DNA from 3 places in the Neobacillus sp. YIM B06451 genome. Region 2 is predicted to be linked to each of the others. Evidence: riboswitches for the same ligand, from Rfam matches in the RefSeq annotation. Region 2 holds a riboswitch; each other region holds the start of a gene.
What was found. Region 2 has a riboswitch for preQ1 ahead of queC (7-cyano-7-deazaguanine synthase QueC). Riboswitches for the same ligand answer to the same signal wherever they lie in the genome.
Positions count from the first base shown of each region.

Region 1 (5,806 bases), on a different contig from region 2:
TTATGAACAATACCGCCAGTAAGAAGAAGATGGTTTTTCGGAATTACTCCTAACTAATTAAATCGCCTAACACTGTTTTTCTCCTCCACGAATAACATGGTGGTATAATAACCTACCTACGCAAAGGAAGGAGCATTTAAATGGATATTGGTCATAAGAAAGGCAAGATGGAGCACGAAGATTTCCTGGAGGAGGTATTCAATTCTATTTCCTGTAAGCAAACAGGCCATCATGAGCACCACGACGAATGCGAGGATGACTGTCATTGCAAAGACAACAAACATTGCATTTGCTTGATTTTATGTGAACTGGAAAACAAAAAGAAAACATTACGTTTTAGAACAAAGAGCGGTGATGAAATCATTGGTACCATCAAATGTTTTGATAAGTGCACCGGGTGTGTAGTCATTATTCAGCCAGGAATGAAATCACCAAAGCTTCCTCCGGTTGCAGTTATCATTTCATGCCGTGACATCGAAAGCATATCCTTTGAGGTCGATCACTGGTAACCATCTCTTTCTCGATACTCAATAAATGGGAAAGGATCAATAGATGTGAAAAGAAAACTAAAAGTCATGGTGATCTTTGGTACGAGGCCCGAAGCAATTAAAATGGCTCCATTGGTAAATGAACTTGCCAAGCACCCAGATTTGATTGAAACATCCGTAACTGTAACAGCCCAGCATAGAGAGATGCTTGACCAGGTTTTAACAGCCTTTTCCATCCATCCGGATTTTGACCTTAACTTAATGCAGTCGGGGCAAAGCTTAGGGGAATTTGCTTCCAGATCCTTAAGTGGCCTAGACACGGTCATTAAAAAGAGTAAGCCTGACCTGGTTCTCGTTCACGGGGATACTACAACTACCTTCGCAGCCACCCTGGCTGCTTTTTATAACAATGTAAAGGTTGGCCATGTTGAAGCCGGGCTTCGGACCTTTAATAAGCATTCTCCTTTTCCAGAGGAATTAAATCGACAACTGACAGGGCTTATTGCAGACCTTCATTTTGCCCCAACGGCGACAGCAATAAGCAACTTGCACAAGGAAAACAAAGACCCTGGGACATTATTTTTAACAGGAAATACTGTAATAGATGCTTTGAAAACAACTGTAACCAAAAGCTATAAACATGACCTGCTCAATTCAACCGAAGGAAAAAGGCTTATCCTCCTAACCGCACATAGACGGGAAAACCTCGGGAAGCCAATGATCAATATATTTCAGGCTGTAAAAAGGATTGCAAGGGAATTTGACGATGTTGCAGTAGTTTATCCAGTCCACTTAAACCCCTCTATTCAAACATTAGCTGCGGAAATACTCGCTGGCCAGCCTAACATTCATTTAACAGATCCTCTTGATGTAATTGATTTCCATAATATTTGCGCACGATCGTATTTGATTCTTACCGATTCAGGAGGAATTCAGGAGGAAGCTCCTTTCCTTGGAGTGCCTGTCCTCATATTAAGGGATACGACTGAACGGCCCGAGGGTATTGAAGCTGGGTCATTAAAACTTGCAGGAATAGAAGAGGGAGGAATTTACCGGTTAACAAAGGAATTATTGACAAATGATTCTTTGTATAAAAACATGTCGGTCCCTTCTAACGTCTATGGGGATGGCTTTGCATCAAAAAGAATAGTGGACGCCATCCTCCATTATTTTGGCCTTCACACGGAATCAAAGTAATATAGAAAAACCAATTAATCATTCCTTACCCTATTTCCAGCCGGGAAGGAATGATTATTCGGTGTTAAGCAGGTGTAAAATGGATCTGGCTTTTTCCCTCCATGTGTTTTTCCGGGCTTCATCCTTTAGCTGTTTCATAAGTTCTGCATCTCCTCCCAGTTCAAGGGCAGTCTCCACTCTTTCCATGAACTGCTTATGATCTTTAGCAACCATAACAACACTGTATTTCCTGCATTCCGGAAGGTTTGTTGAAACAATCGGCTTCCCCACAGCCATATATTCAAAGAGCTTAATAGGAGATGTCGCAATTGTCACTTCATTGACAAGGAACGGGATTATAGAAACGTTGAATCGGTGGGCATAGCCGGGCAACTCCTCATACCTTACCGTGCCTAAATAATGGACATTCGGCATGGAGAGCAGCCTGCTATTCTTTATACTGCCGTCATAGTCCAAACCTATGAGAACAAGTTGCCAGTCACTCCTTGAGAAGGCGAGCTTCTCAAGAAGGGCATAATCAACCCAGTTCGCCAGTGCCCCGAAATAGCCAATAACAGGCTTTTCCCCCAGATGGAGGCCGTCCACTAATACCGGCGTGGAACCATTCTTGGGGACTGTATGAAAGTGTTCATAATCCACACCATTTGAAACAAGCGCGCATCTAACAGGAGGCCTTTTATCCAATATATCATTGTAAAGTTTATCCGCTGTCGCAACCACATAGCACGATTGATTTTCAAGTATTTTCAAGTGCCTTTCAAGGATTGGCCTCGGAATGGGAACACCGGATATACTCGGGGATAATTCATCGATATATTCATATAAGATGTCAAATCCCATTTCAAGGCACTTTCTCACAAATCCGTATTCCCTTACAATATCTCCGGAGTACATATGCACAATGACCCTATTTTTTTGTTTGGCCAAAAATAAGAGGATTGCCGCTTCAACTTCCGGTTCTCTCATATTTACTAAAAAACAGCCTGGCATGACTTCCTCAACAACATCAATTTGATCATATTGATTAGCCGTCCCATAAAGATACACTACTCCTTCGCTCGCAATATTGAGGGCGATATGCTGGGGACGTTGAAAAAGAGGAATATTCCAATCAACCAAAGAGGGAAAAAGAACAATCGGCTTACCCGGATTATTTTCTACAATTGATCCAAGCTTTTTAAGAATCAACTGTTGTGGAGGGGAATTCAGGCCTATCCGCCTTTTTTTAAAATGCTCTTTTCTCATTAAAAGATTTTTTCTCATTCGCTCTCCGCTTAAGTAATCGTTATCCATCCATCCTACCCCCCTTTCAAATTAGCTTTTTATTGCTATAGTGGTTTTTTCAGATTCGCTGTATTTAATTACATGAAGCCAGGCTTGCTTTCAGGGAGAAAATTTTGGAAATCATTTGTTAATACAAGCGGAGAACAATGTTTTTTTAACCGCCTATTGTCTGAATCCGAGGTGTGGTGGGAGCTAGAATAACGGATATACACATAATTAAATGGAGAAGATGCATACATACAGATCCCAAGATTTTTACACTCCTCCAAAAAAACTGCGTCTTCCCCCACCGAAATCGGAGGAAACAGTACTCTCTCGGCAACAACTTTTTTAAAAACAAGAGTCGAGCCGGCCAATGTATCATCGATATTTTTAATAAATGTATTTTCCTTGCCTTTAAAGAGCAATCCGAGTAGCCCCTCGTCTTTAAAATAAATAAATATTGACTGCTTTCCGACAACATCGGCCCCGTGTCTCGCCATTTCATCCAATGCTTCTTCAAGATAATGGGCACCATAATAATCATCGTCATCAAACCGTGCAATGATATTGTATTTTGCCTGGCGGATTCCCTTGTTTATACAAGAGCCGAGCGGTTCTTCAAATGGAAGTTCAATGACTTTAATAAGCGGGTTATCGGACAAGCCTTTAACTAGATGTTTGTTAAATCCATGAAGGATGAGCACGAGTTCCTTCTCTTCAATTGTTTGGTTTTCAAAATTACGAAGGATTGCTTGAAGAAAATCCGGCCTTTTCGTACACGTAATGACAGAGACCACAACAATCCTCCCTTTCAGTCTTTTAGTATTACTTTTATGACTTGGGAAGAAATATAATGCTTTGATCTTCCAAAGCATTCCTATTGATAAGTCTAAATTAAATACATCTGGAAGATAAGCCCACCCTGTTGACGAAGAATAATGCGCGCATTATAATTTTACTTTCGGGTAAAGCCCGACGTGGTTCGAGAACCTCCCACGCTAAAAAACTAAGGAGAGAGAAAGATGAAAATTAAATCATTGGCAGTGAACGGGATTATTGCGGCGCTGTATATTGTGGTGACGTTTTTGATCCAGCCGCTAAGCTTCTCAAATATCCAATTCCGTTTATCAGAGATGTTCAACCATCTCATCGTATTTAACAAAAAGTATTTTTTTGGGATTATTCTTGGCGTTTTCCTGGCGAACCTTTTCCTTTCGCCAAATCCCGGCCTTGACCTTATTTTCGGCTTCGGCCAATCGGTACTGGCCCTTTTGATTACCATGTTTTCATCGCGGTATATTAAAGGAATTTGGGCTCGCATGGCGATCAATACTGTGGTCTTTACATTCACAATGTTCCTGATTGCCTGGGAATTGAATATTGCCGCAGGATTCCCATTTTTCGCCACTTGGCTGGCAGTTGCATTTGGTGAATTCGTTGTCCTTACGGTCGGCGCCCCATTGATGTATGCTATTCATAAACGCATCAATTTTGAAAAGCTTATTGACTAATAGATGAGGGCCAGACCTGTTCGGGTTTGGCCTTTTTCGATATTTTATTCATTCGGCCTTGCCCTATTTCCAAGGGGTTAAACATTTTGTACTATTTTTTCCATCTTGGTAAGATATCAAAAAAGAAGCGCCCCTCCCGTAATCCAAGGGAAGGAGCGCTGTTATTCAATCGTCTTGATTTTAGTGAAAAAGTAATAGTATTTGTATAGAACAACGGCTGCCAGCCCCGCCCTAAGGATCCAGCTGTCTGTCATGATGAACGGGATGGCGATCATGCAGTCGGCAAAGAGGAGGACAGAGAGCTTTTGTTTTAACGTCATTTCCCGTTTTTTCACAAAGCCTTCGAGATGTTTTTTATACAGCCGGCTTTCTTTGAACCATGCCTCAAACTTCTTCGAGCCCCGCATAAAACAGTACGACGCCAACAATAGCAGCGGTGTGGTCGGAATAACCGGCAGCACAATTCCGATTATGCCAAGCCCGAGAGACAGGAATCCCGCCAAGATAAAAAGCAGGCGGAGCGGCTTCTTGACGATATCCAACGACTCCTTTCGGAAAAAATAACTACTATGCAGGCAATGCAGAAGCGAACAATTCCTGCAGGTACCGATAATGGACAAATTCGCCGCGGTTGGCCATGGAAAGGATTTCTTCGGCTGTGGCCCATTTCACCGCGCTTACTTCCTCTTCCTGAAGGACGCATTTCGTGATGTCGACATTTTGCCTGATGAGCCATACGTCCGAAATGCTCTTCTCTCTAAAAACAGTAAAAGCAATCTCGGCTTTTTCCATATCAGGAATGATGCCAAGCTCCTCCTTCGTTTCCCGGACACATGCGGCAGCGCTGTCATCGCCCATGACCGCGGCACCACCTGTGGTAGCCCACATATTCGGGAAGCCCTTCACATGTGGGGCGCGTTTCTGGATCAAATACTCCCCATTACTGTTCATTATCCAAATATGGACGACAAGATGAAATTCCCCCGGTGCGAGTTTTTCCCCACGGATTGCTGTTCTTCCTGTTTTGTTCCTGTTCCGGTCATATACATCCCAAAACTCAGGCATAGGGTTTCCCTCCAAAATGGCAGAATGAACTTATATCGTACCATTTTTTACTATTCATTGCTGCTTTTTCTTACAACAAGTTTTGTAGCGATATAAACTTTTTTGGCTACTGTCCGGCCATCCAGCCTCTCAACAAGTGTATCAACCGCGGTTTCACCCATCAGTTCGGTGTAGATTCTGACCGTTGATAGAGGGGGGTGGATGTATTTCGAAATGCTTATATCATTTACCCCTATTACGGAAACACGCCCGGGTACATCGATTTCTGCCTCATGCAGG
Region 1 is NZ_JAVFKJ010000006.1:145,299-151,104, reverse strand. It holds gene RB160_RS12830 (glycosyltransferase family 4 protein) at 1-22, shown strand, start outside; gene RB160_RS12825 (hypothetical protein) at 141-509, shown strand; gene wecB (non-hydrolyzing UDP-N-acetylglucosamine 2-epimerase) at 555-1,685, shown strand; gene RB160_RS12815 (glycosyltransferase) at 1,740-2,978, opposite strand; gene RB160_RS12810 (glycosyltransferase family 2 protein) at 3,047-3,748, opposite strand; PreQ1 riboswitch class I at 3,923-3,967, shown strand; gene RB160_RS12805 (QueT transporter family protein) at 3,974-4,462, shown strand; gene RB160_RS12800 (YbaN family protein) at 4,624-5,004, opposite strand; gene RB160_RS12795 (NUDIX hydrolase) at 5,030-5,527, opposite strand; gene RB160_RS12790 (LacI family DNA-binding transcriptional regulator) at 5,578-5,806, opposite strand, start outside.
Region 1: it holds a riboswitch for preQ1, as region 2 does, so the genes downstream of both, RB160_RS12805 (QueT transporter family protein) here and queC (7-cyano-7-deazaguanine synthase QueC) in region 2, are expected to answer to the same signal.

Region 2 (5,806 bases):
AAAAGAGCTTCTTTGAATATACATCTCGGGATGGAGAAAAGCATTTACAATTACCTGAACATTGGTACATTAGCTGGGATGGAAATCAGTATGAAATAATTTCAGCACCTGTATTTCCTACGCATTTTATTGGAAAAAAAGAAATCAATCAAAAACAATGTTTTTCTTATGTTTTATCCTTTTCCTTTGAGGAGAATGAGGATACAGATGGTATTATTGTTCACCTTCATTCATTAAAAAGAAGATGGAATTACAAGCCGTTAATTAAGGCAGGGAAACTCGACTTCCCCAGAAAAGATAAGAGGACTATTTATCTATATGATTTCGATAAAAACCTTCTTTTTACGCTTCCCATTAACGAATATGAGGGGAATGTATATATTTCTTTTTCCAAACTTAACAAAGAAATGCTTAGCACCATAAATTTTGATAACAACTTTTTGAAAAAGGTATTGGAATCACCGAGTAAATTTTATAACAATAAACCTTTAGCTGCTTTTATTCCTTATAAGCTAGATGATAAAAATGGGAGTAATCGATTGGAATCAGGGTTATCAAAGTATGAAAAGCACTTCCTTTTTAAAATGTTCGAAAGTGCTTTTCCTTCTCTAACAAATCCTTACCAAAACTCCGATATAGTGGAAATGAAAAACACCTCTTTACGTGGGGGTTCAGTCTGGATTGATGATACTAGGGTAAGGATTAATGAAAAGGCAATTATTGAAGTGTGGTCAGAAAACAACAAGGTTCTCGAATGGATATCTCACTCCTTTAATAAATGGAACGATGTTAATGAAAAATATAAAAGGTATGAAATCATTCAAGAATCGCTCAATGAATATCACTTTTATGATAAACGGAATAATCACCAATTAGCCATGAAAGTTGAAATTAAGGTCATGAATGGGAATAAAGAGTTAGTAGCGGATTTGTTAATGGATAGTCCTAACCCAGAATTAAAAAGAATTGCAGAGATAAGCTCTAAGCTTGTAATGCCGGAAGAGATAATTTACTCAATTATTGAAATCGGAGAATATAAATATGACAAAAAGGCTGACCCTAAAAGGGCGATTCGAAAGGGTTTTAACGAAGCAGGGAGAATTACACAATTTTTTCACCCTATTGAATCCAAGCCTTTATCTCAGCAAAAATCAATTATCAATAGTGTTTTGGCAGACCTGTTAGCAAGAAAAGGGCTGACAAATCAAATGATTCATGATTATCGGGAGCTCTTTTCAAAATATAACTTTTATTTCCCATATCAATTAGAAGTCAAAAGGGGAGCATTCAAGCCTCAATATCTTTACATGCTTGTACGGATGAAAAATGCAAGGATTGAGGTTAAGTATCCCAATACCGATTGGATGACGGTCGAAGAATCCTTAATTTATTTGAATCAAAAGAACCTAAAAACCCTTCTTAAGGATGGGAATAGGGATTATACACTGTTTATTGAACAAAACGTGAATAATAAATCAGATGTTGTGGTTTTCGAAAAAAATAAAAAGCCAGAAAAGTATGCGGAAGATGATTTAGAATTTAACATTGTTACGTATGACGTTGAAAGGTCTAGAAATCCATTTATTATGAATATGGTTAACGGCATTCCGTCAACTGGGACATTTCTTGTCAGGAATGGAAATGAGTATTTTTCTATACCACCTAAATTAACGACGGATAAAAAAGTTCCTATGTCAGTAACTAGCCATGACAGCAATATACCTTTTAAAAGCCGGCATACATTCAGAGTTCAAATGCAACAGCCGAATGACGAGATTGCAACCTGCCTACATTTAATGAGGAATATAGCAATTACGTTTAACAGTTATATAAATAATCCTTTGCCAATCCATCTTGTGAGACATCATAAAGAATTAATAAAGTAATACTCTAAAGACAAGGTTCCATCTAAATTAATTAGATGACTTTGTCTTCTTTTTTTACCCAGAAAATATCCATGCGTTATGCATCTTCATCTCCTAGAAGGGTGGATCGCTCTACAAAGTCATGGGTTAACTTGGTATCAATCCAGGCATTCGCCGCAAATAAGGTTTCTCGTAATTTTAAGGCTAAAGATATAAGGGTTATCATAAATCAGTTCGACCTTATAAGAATAGTTTAAAATAGACCGACCTCAACAATTACTCCTTCTTTACCTGAAACCCATTGCCTTATTGCCTTCCTTAATTAGTTTGGTATTTTGATTAACAGCCTAAGTGATTGTACCCAAATCATTTACAGTGGATTTTGAGTATGCTCTGTTTCCTGCTGATAAGTCTACTTCCTTGTAATTGGCGGCTGAAGCAATTTTGCCATAGATTTATCACAGGCTTGAGATATTAAATAAATCAGTAACAAGCAGCTCTGTATTCAACTTGGCTGAAGTGGTTCTTAAGGGGTTGGATAGGGATTAATGGTCGTGGCCTTATAAAAAGTTGGAGTTTTGGCAGGGTATGTCCTGCACAAAAACTCCAACTTTTTATAGCTTATTGATATTTCTTGATTAATTCAACGAATTCATTAACGAAGCCTTGTAGGAATTCTGCTGTTCCTTCATTTACCTTGCCATTTTCATCTAGCAATTCATGTACGGAACCAATGTATGCTTCTGGTTGTTGAACAACTGGCATATTTAAAAATGTAAGTACTTGGCGTAGGTGATGGTTTGCACCGAATCCTGCAAGGGCACCTGGAGATTGGCTGATGATTGCCGCAGGTTTTCCATTCCACACACTTTCGCCATATGGGCGGGATGCTACATCAAGCGCATTCTTTAATGCAGCTGGGATAGAACGGTTATATTCAGGTGTTACGAATAATACTGCGTCCAATTCCTTGATTGTATTGCGGAATGCAGTATATTCTTCAGGAGTTCCTAGGTCTCCTTCAAAATCCTGGTTAAATAATGGCAGGTGGCCGATTTCCACAAACTCCGTAACATATCCTTCAGGGAATAAAGATGCTGCGTTATCCGCAATTTGCTTTGAAAATGAATTTTTCCGAAGACTTCCAACAATGATGCCAACTTTCGTCATACGATTCATCCATCCTTTATTAAAAATATTGAATTCAATACAATTATCTTGAATTCATTATAATTGTATTGAATTAAAGATATATTGGCAAAAGAATTGCCTCGCAATCAAAAAAGGGAACGGGTGATCATTATTAAATCGATTGGTATACTTAAATAATTGTTAATCACTATTTAAACTTACCCTCCAAAACGCGAAAGGATCATTCTTGTAAACCGAGCACATTATTTCAAGGTGGTATTTTGATTTGAATTCAGCTAAATGCCTGGATTCATGTGCGTTTTTTCGCTCATACGGAATGTGGAATAGGTTGTTCAAATTGACAGATTGGGTTTTTTCCTCTATATTTATCCTTAATTTGAGACATCTGGGAGTGAGATAAATGATTCAGAGGTTTTCGGCAGAATCTCGTTACTCTGTAAAAAATGATTGGCTGGAGAGTAATCTTAGTTTTTCATTTGGTGGGTACTATGATGAGGAAAATATCCAATTTGGTCCGCTTCGAGTTTTTAATGATGACACAGTACAAGCCGGTAAAGGATTTGGCATCCATCCACACAGGGAAGCGGAAATTGTATCGATTGTATTGCATGGCCAGTTAAAGCATGAAGATAGCCTGGGGAACAGTGGGATATTAAAATTTGGAAATGTGCAACGTATGACGGCTGGTACTGGTTTGCTCCATTCTGAAATGAATCCTTCTTTAGAAGAGGAAGCAAGCTTTTTACAGCTATGGTTTAAACCTTCTAAAAAGCAATTACCTCCTTCTTATGAGGATATTTCTTATAACGTAGATTCACTGAAGAATAAGCTGTTGCCTATCGTTTCTTCAACCCCAACAGAGGGTGCAGCGAAAATTCATAGTGATGTTACATTATACTTATCCAAATTGGATGAGGGAGAAGAGATCTTCTTTCAACAAGAACAGGGAAGAAAGATGTATGTCTTTGTGATTGAAGGGGAGCTAATTTTAGATAACGATGTTGTTGTTGGAAAAAGAGACAGTGCGCGCATAACTGAACAAAACAAACTTACTTTAAAATCAACAAAAGAAGCCTTCTTTTTATTGATTGATTTGGGTGGTGTTTAATTATGTTATTGATTCGCCATTCGATTGGAAGCAGACTTTTTTATCAAACAGATGAATATGAGATTCATTCAGTAGAAGATAAGTGGGTCATTTCTGTCAAAATTTCCGAAGAGGATTCTAAAGAAATCATCAAATTTAAAGACGAATTGAACCTCTTTGACGTTGGGAAAAACCAGAAGACTTGGTATTATACGTCAGATGCAAACGTTGAGTTTAATGAGAAAAATTCTGTGATTACGATTATTGCAGACCATCAAACAGTCTATCCAGTTGATTAAAATAATCACATAAAAAGTGTTTTGTAATGGCAAATCCCAATCATTACCAGGTGGTAATTGATAAAGTGGCGGCAGAGTAATAGGATAAGCTATCAAAGTTGTACAGTGATGCTAAAGAGTCAGCCTGGAATACACAAGACGATTTTCTTTTTAAATTCCTCGTCTGTAAAAGCACAAAATTTGAAATTGTCTGGATAAGACATAATGACATGCAATAATTAATAAAATCGTTTATACTTATGAAATGTTGAATAGCAAATCCGCTATCTGGCGGTAGAGGTTCTAGCTACCCTCTTTAAAAAACTAAGGAAACAGTACTGCTTTCTTTAGCCGTGCTGTTTTTTTGTTGGAAGGAGAAAGAAAATGTTAAAGAGTGAAAAAGCGCTCGTTGTGTTTAGCGGGGGACAGGATAGTACGACTTGCCTTTTTTGGGCAATGGAGCAGTTTGCCGAGGTTGCCGCTGTAACGTTTGACTACAATCAACGGCATATTACAGAAATTGAATGCGCTAAATCGATTGCAAATGAACTTGGCATTGAGCACTATATCCTTGATATGAGCCTGCTGAATCAGCTTGCCCCGAATGCGTTGACGAGGGACGACATTGAAGTGAAGGATGGAGAAGGCGGCAGGCTGCCCAATACGTTTGTGCCGGGCAGGAATTTGCTGTTCATGTCATTTGCCGGGGTACTGGCCAGCCAGATTGGGGCGAAACACATCGTTACCGGAGTATGTGAAACGGATTTCAGCGGTTATCCCGACTGCCGTGATATTTTTGTGAAGTCGCTTAACGTGACTCTTAATCTATCGATGGATCAAGATTTTGTAATTGATACACCGCTGATGTGGCTGAACAAGGCTGAAGCATGGAAACTAGCCGATGAGCTGGGAGCGTTCGAGTTTGTCCGTGAAAAGACGCTTACGTGCTATAACGGAATCATCGCGGACGGCTGCGGCGAATGCCCTGCCTGCAAGCTAAGGAAAAAAGGCCTGGATGACTATCTGGCAGAACGGAATGGGATGTAATGATGTACGGATTCAGGATTGTAGATAAATTGCAAAAAATTGATGTAGATATTAAGCGTGACCAATTGAAGTACCATTCGAAACGGGTCCTTGTCAGCAAGGAATTCACGTTTGATTCGGCTCATCATTTACATGATTATGAGGGTAAATGCAAAAACCTTCATGGCCATACGTATAAGGCCGTTTTTGGGATCAGCGGTTTCGTTGACAACCGCGGCTTGATGATTGACTTCGGTGATATTAAAGAAATTTGGAAAAATGAAATTGAAATTTTCTTGGATCACCGATATTTGAATGAAACACTTCCGCCTATGAATACAACTGCGGAAAACATTGTCGTATGGATTTATGAAAAAATGGCTGAATCGCTGAAAAAA
Region 2 is NZ_JAVFKJ010000001.1:777,293-783,098, forward strand. It holds gene RB160_RS03760 (hypothetical protein) at 1-1,886, shown strand, start outside; gene RB160_RS03765 (NADPH-dependent FMN reductase) at 2,487-3,035, opposite strand; gene RB160_RS03770 (pirin family protein) at 3,418-4,125, shown strand; gene RB160_RS03775 (hypothetical protein) at 4,128-4,403, shown strand; PreQ1 riboswitch class I at 4,674-4,716, shown strand; gene queC (7-cyano-7-deazaguanine synthase QueC) at 4,767-5,429, shown strand; gene queD (6-carboxytetrahydropterin synthase QueD) at 5,432-5,806, shown strand, end outside.

Region 3 (5,806 bases), on a different contig from region 2:
CTGATCATTGTAGGCTGCTACATGATGGAGGGGCTTGCCAAAATTAATTGGCGTGAACTTGATGAAGCCTTTCCAGCTTTCATCACAATTCTCGCAATGCCGCTGACTTCAAGCATCGCAACTGGAATTGCCCTAGGTTTCATCACCTATCCGATTATCAAGCTGGTAAGCGGAAAGGGCAAAAACGTCCACGCGCTAATTTATGTATTCGGCATCCTTTTTGCGGTTCAGTTGTACTTCTTTTCCTAAGCCTGTTTCCCGGCTGCTTTCGAGTATGCCGGGGCAGGCTTTTTTGTTTTTGCCGACCTGCTCCGCCATCTGACACAACTTCGATTTTTAATCCTTTTTATGTCCAAGCTAGTACAACATTGAACAAAGCTTCGTTTTTTAATCCTCTTATTCCAAATCGGACTCGCATTTGGACCATTGGCAATGCATGTATCCTGTTTCTATGTCCCAATCGCCCCCTGATTCGGACAGTGGTACCACGATTCCCTGTTTCTATGTCCGAATCACCCCTTGTTTCTGACAGTGGCACCGCGTTTTTCTCTTTCTGTGTCCGAATTGTCCCCCGATTCTGACAGTGGCGTCGCATTTTCCACTCTCTTTGTCCGAATCCACCCTTGTTTCGGACACCGGCACTACGATTTGCTCGGTCTATGTCCGAATGGCCCTTTATTCTGACAGTCACCCCGCTTTTTCCTCTTTCTATGTCCGAATCCCTCATCTATAACAATATTAGAGCCGGTTTTCTTCCTCTCTACGACTCTTTCTTCCTTCACTATATCCCGGCAATGTTCGACAAATTCAATAAGGAAAACTTATGTATTTTTATAAAAACAATAAAATTTCCTAAAGTATATTACTGTACTATACTAAAGGAAAGAGGTGGTTGAATTGGAATATATTATAATTTTTCTTACCGGAATATGTGCGACGACGATCGGTACATTGGCAGGGGGTGGCGGGTTAATCAGCCTGCCGATTATGCTTCTGCTTGGTATGCCTGCCCACTCGGCCATCGGGGCGAACAAAGTGTCAAATACAGTCAGCTCATTCTCAAGCTTTTTTCATCTATACCGGACGAAGCGGATTACCTGGAAGGAAGCGTATTGGATTATTCCTGTCAGCATTTTCGGAGGGATGAGCGGCGGTTTTCTTGCGTCAAGGATACCTGCGGATAAAATGATGGTCCTTGCCCTAATTCTATTAACCTTTGCTTTTATTACTTCATTTATCGGAAAAGGAAGTTTCACGGGGAACGGAACGCTTAAAATCAACAAAATAAGCCTTCCGGGTCTTTATGGAATTGGCATATATGATGGGCTTTTTGGGCCAGGGCAGGGCACCCTCATGCTTTACCTGTTTGGCCATTTGAACATCTCCTATCTTCGGGCTGTCGGCTTCGTGCGGCTGGCCACTTTTTCAAGCTGCATTGGGGCGGCGGCGATGTACATCGCTTCAGGAAAAATCATTTGGCCGATGACGCTCGCCCTTATGCTTGGGTCGGTAACAGGGGCTCAGCTTGGCGTCCGGATTGCAGAAAAACTGAAACCACAATTAGTAAAACCAATTCTGCGCTTCGCCACAGTGGCACTAATCATTCAATTGTTTGTAAGAGCCATTTAGTAATTACCCAATTCTTATCCGCTTGCCTTGTGCAAAAATCCCATGTGAAAGCATTCCAACCTATTTTACATGAAATTGAATCCAAGTTATTGACAGTTTTCAAACCTGTGTGATAAATAAATAGTGGGATTAGCACTCACATAATAAGAGTGCTAAAATAGATGTGGACATGCACTGGAAAGGGGATATCATTATGGAAAAGAAACAGTTCCAGGCCGAGTCGAAACGGCTTTTGGAAATGATGATCAACTCCATCTACACAAAACGGGAAGTGTTTTTGCGCGAGCTGATTTCCAATGCCAGCGATGCGATCGACAAGATTTACTACAAAGCGCTGACAGATGATTCACTTGTTTTTGATAAAGACAATTACTACATAAAAATCGTTCCGGATAAAGAAAACCGGACATTGAAGATTATTGATACCGGGATCGGAATGACGAAGGAAGAGCTAGAAACGAACCTAGGGACGATTGCGAAAAGTGGTTCACTCGCGTTTAAGAAGGAAACGGAATTAAAGGACGGGCATGACATTATCGGCCAATTCGGGGTCGGGTTCTATGCGGCTTTCATGGTTGCCGATGTTGTAACAGTGATCAGCAAGGCGCTTGGCAGTGATGAGGCGTACAAGTGGGAGTCCACCGGTGCGGACGGATACATGATTGAGCCGGCAGAAAAGAATGGCGTGGGCACGGAAATTATTTTAAAAATAAAGGAAAATAGCGAAGATGAGAACTACGACGAGTTCCTTGAGGAATACAGCCTGAAGTCAGTTGTCAAAAAATACTCCGACTTTATTCGCTATCCGATTAAAATGGACGTCAGCACAAGCAGGAAAAAGGAAGGCAGCGACGATGAGTGGGAGACTATCAAAGAAGAGCAGACAGTCAACAGCATGGTGCCTATTTGGAGAAAGAATAAGAGCGAGCTGACCGACGAGGATTACACGAATTTTTACAATGAAAAGCATTATGGTTTTGACAAGCCGTTGAAGCACATCCATATCAGTGTCGATGGGGCTGTCCGTTATAACGCCATTCTATTCATTCCGGAAAACATCCCGTTCGATTACTACTCGAAGGAATTCGAAAAAGGGCTGGAGCTATATTCCAACGGGGTTCTGATTATGAACAAGTGTGCCGATCTGCTTCCCGACCATTTCAGCTTTGTAAAAGGGATGGTCGACTCCGAGGATTTGTCCTTAAACATTTCGAGGGAAATGCTGCAGCATGACCGCCAGCTGAAGCTGATTGCCAAGAATATCAGCAAGAAAATTAAGAGCGAGCTGCTCGCCCTCCTGAAGGACGACCGGGAGAAGTATGAAACATTCTATCAATCGTTTGGGCGCCAGCTGAAGTATGGCGTGTACAGCGATTTTGGCGCGCATAAAGAAACCCTGCAGGATTTGTTGATGTTCTATTCATCAAAGGAAAAGAAGCTTGTCACCCTAGATGAATACGTTTCGAGGATGCCGGAAGAACAGAAGTATATTTACTATGCGGCAGGCGAATCGATTGAACGGCTCGAAAAGCTTCCTCAGGCTGAGCTTGTGTCGGAAAAAGGGTATGAAATCCTTTATTTCACAGAGGACATCGACGAATTCGCAATCCGCATGTTGATGAATTACAAGGAAAAGGAATTCAAATCAATCGCAAGCGGCGATCTCGGCATTGAGTCGGATGAGGAAAAGAAGGAAGCCGAAGCTGAAGCCGAGGAAAACAAAGAGCTGTTTGATGCAATGAAGGACGTTCTTTCCGGAAAAGTAAAGGATGTGAGGATTTCAAAGCGACTTAAGTCCCATCCGGTCTGCCTGGCAAGCGACGGCGACCTGACAATTGAAATGGAAAAAATCCTCCGCCAGATGCCGAACAGCCAGGATGTAAAAGCGGAGAAAATCCTTGAAATTAATCCGAATCACGAGGTGTTCCAGTCGCTCAAAGGTGCGCTTGAAAAGGACAAAGAGAAGTTTGCCCTTTATACGAACCTTCTTTACAACCAGGCGCTCTTGATTGAAGGGCTGCCAATCCAGGATCCGGTTGAATTTACTAATGATGTCTGCAAGATTATGGTGTAATGAGCATTATTTTGCCGGAAAAATATGTTTGACGTTTGCGTGCCTTTTCTGTAATATATGAAAAGGAATTGAATACCCGTGCCTTAACGGGAGAGGTTCATAGCTGATACCCTCTATAAAAAACTATGGATACATGACTATCTGCCATGTCCATAATCGGACATGGCTTTTTTATTGGTTATTTCCATTGTTTTTAATAGCTTCATTGGCTTAGGCTCTCTTGTAAAAGGGCGGGATACTTTTACAAGGGGGTTTTTTTCATGTCTGGACGAAGCCATGAGGAAGGTTTGAAGGATTTGACGCTATTGGGTAACCAAGGGACCCAATATGCTTTTCAATATGCACCGGAGGTTTTGGAGGCTGTCGACAATCTCCATACAAACAGGGATTACTTCGTCAAATTCAATTGCCCTGAATTTACAAGTCTGTGCCCGCTGACCAATCAACCCGATTTTGCCACAATGTATATTTCGTATATTCCGGATAAAAAAATTGTTGAGAGCAAATCGCTCAAGCTTTATCTTTTCAGTTTCCGGAACCACGGCGACTTTCATGAGGACTGCGTCAATATCATCATGAACGATCTGATTAAGCTGCTTGACCCGCGCTATATTGAGGTTTGGGGAAAGTTCACTCCAAGAGGAGGCATTTCCATCGATCCGTGGTGTAACTATGGGAAACCGGGGACGAAATACGAGGAAATGGCCAATTTCCGCTTAATGAACCATGACCTTTACCCTGAAAAAATTGACAACAGGTAAGGAGGCTCACTGGATGATTTTATACCTGAATGGAGCGTTTGTCGGGCTCTTGATCCTTGCGAACGTGGTGGCTGTTAAGCTTTTCAGCATCGGAAATTATGCCATCCTTCCCGCCGCCGTCATTGTGTACGTCTTTACTTACCCAATCATTGATGTAATTGTCGAAGTGTACGGTAAAAAACAGGCCCAGAGGACTGTCAAGGCTGGTTTGATTACTCAAATCCTCGCGCTGGTTTTCATTTCGGCAGCAATCGCACTGCCGTCCGCGCCTGTGTTTTCAGAGCAGCAGTCATTTGAAACGATTCTGGGAGGAAGCTTCCGCGTGATTGTTGCGAGTCTGATTTCTTATGCTGTCAGCCAGAATCTCGATGTGCTGGTTTTCAACAAATTGAAGAACCGCCATGGGCAAAAAAAGCTTTGGCTCCGCAACAATGCTTCAACGATGCTGAGCCAGCTTGTTGATACGGCCATTTTCATCGGGATTGCTTTTTACGGGGTCGTGCCGGCGGCGATACTAGGGACAATGATTATTACCCAATACATCTTTAAATTTTTTGCTTCCATTGCGATTACCCCGCTTGTATACCTGCTTGTAGGAATCATTAGGAAAAAAGAGGGGACAGACGGGGCGGTTGCCCTTGATTAACAAAAAAGAACTCCGCATTGCTACTCTACTTCAGCAGGCGGAGTTCTTTTTTATTTTACTGTACAGCTGAAGCTTTTTTCACAGCTTCATAGGCGTTTACATAGCCCGCGCCAACTTCATGGTACTGATAACCCGGCATTGGCTCAGCCGTTTCGCCCAAAAATTCATGCGCTTCCCGGGGGGTAAGATCCGGCTTAGCTTCCTTCATGAGGGCAACAACCCCGGAAATATGCGGAGCCGCCATGCTTGTGCCACTAGAAGTTGTATAGAACAGCAAATGTTCTGGATCAATATACGAAATGTCCGTTGCCGTTCCGAGCACATTCATGATGAGGCCTGTTGAAGACCTCGTGGCAACGATGTCCACTCCCGGAGCTGTAATGTCAGGATGCAGAAACGCATCACCTGCAACACCGCGCGATGAAAAGTCAGCCAGCTGCTTATCCTTTGTGCCAGCAGCAACACTGATTACCCATGGTGCTGCCGAATAAGGGTTCAATGTATTGTCCCCAGGGCCTTCATTGCCCGCTGCGAAAACAACTGTCATCCCGGCATCGTGGGCGGTTTTCGAAGCTACGTTAATTGGATCGTTCGGTGAGTAGTCACCAGTTGTCCCCCAGCTGTTGCTAATCACGTCGATTCCATACTTGTCTTTGTTTTTAATGGCATAATCAAAGGCTTCAAGCGACCATAGAA
Region 3 is NZ_JAVFKJ010000015.1:32,195-38,000, forward strand. It holds gene RB160_RS19590 (NCS2 family permease) at 1-249, shown strand, start outside; gene RB160_RS19595 (sulfite exporter TauE/SafE family protein) at 898-1,629, shown strand; gene htpG (molecular chaperone HtpG) at 1,823-3,703, shown strand; PreQ1 riboswitch class I at 3,790-3,836, shown strand; gene queF (preQ(1) synthase) at 3,964-4,464, shown strand; gene RB160_RS19610 (queuosine precursor transporter) at 4,478-5,110, shown strand; gene RB160_RS19615 (S8 family serine peptidase) at 5,166-5,806, opposite strand, start outside.
Region 3: it holds a riboswitch for preQ1, as region 2 does, so the genes downstream of both, queF (preQ(1) synthase) here and queC (7-cyano-7-deazaguanine synthase QueC) in region 2, are expected to answer to the same signal.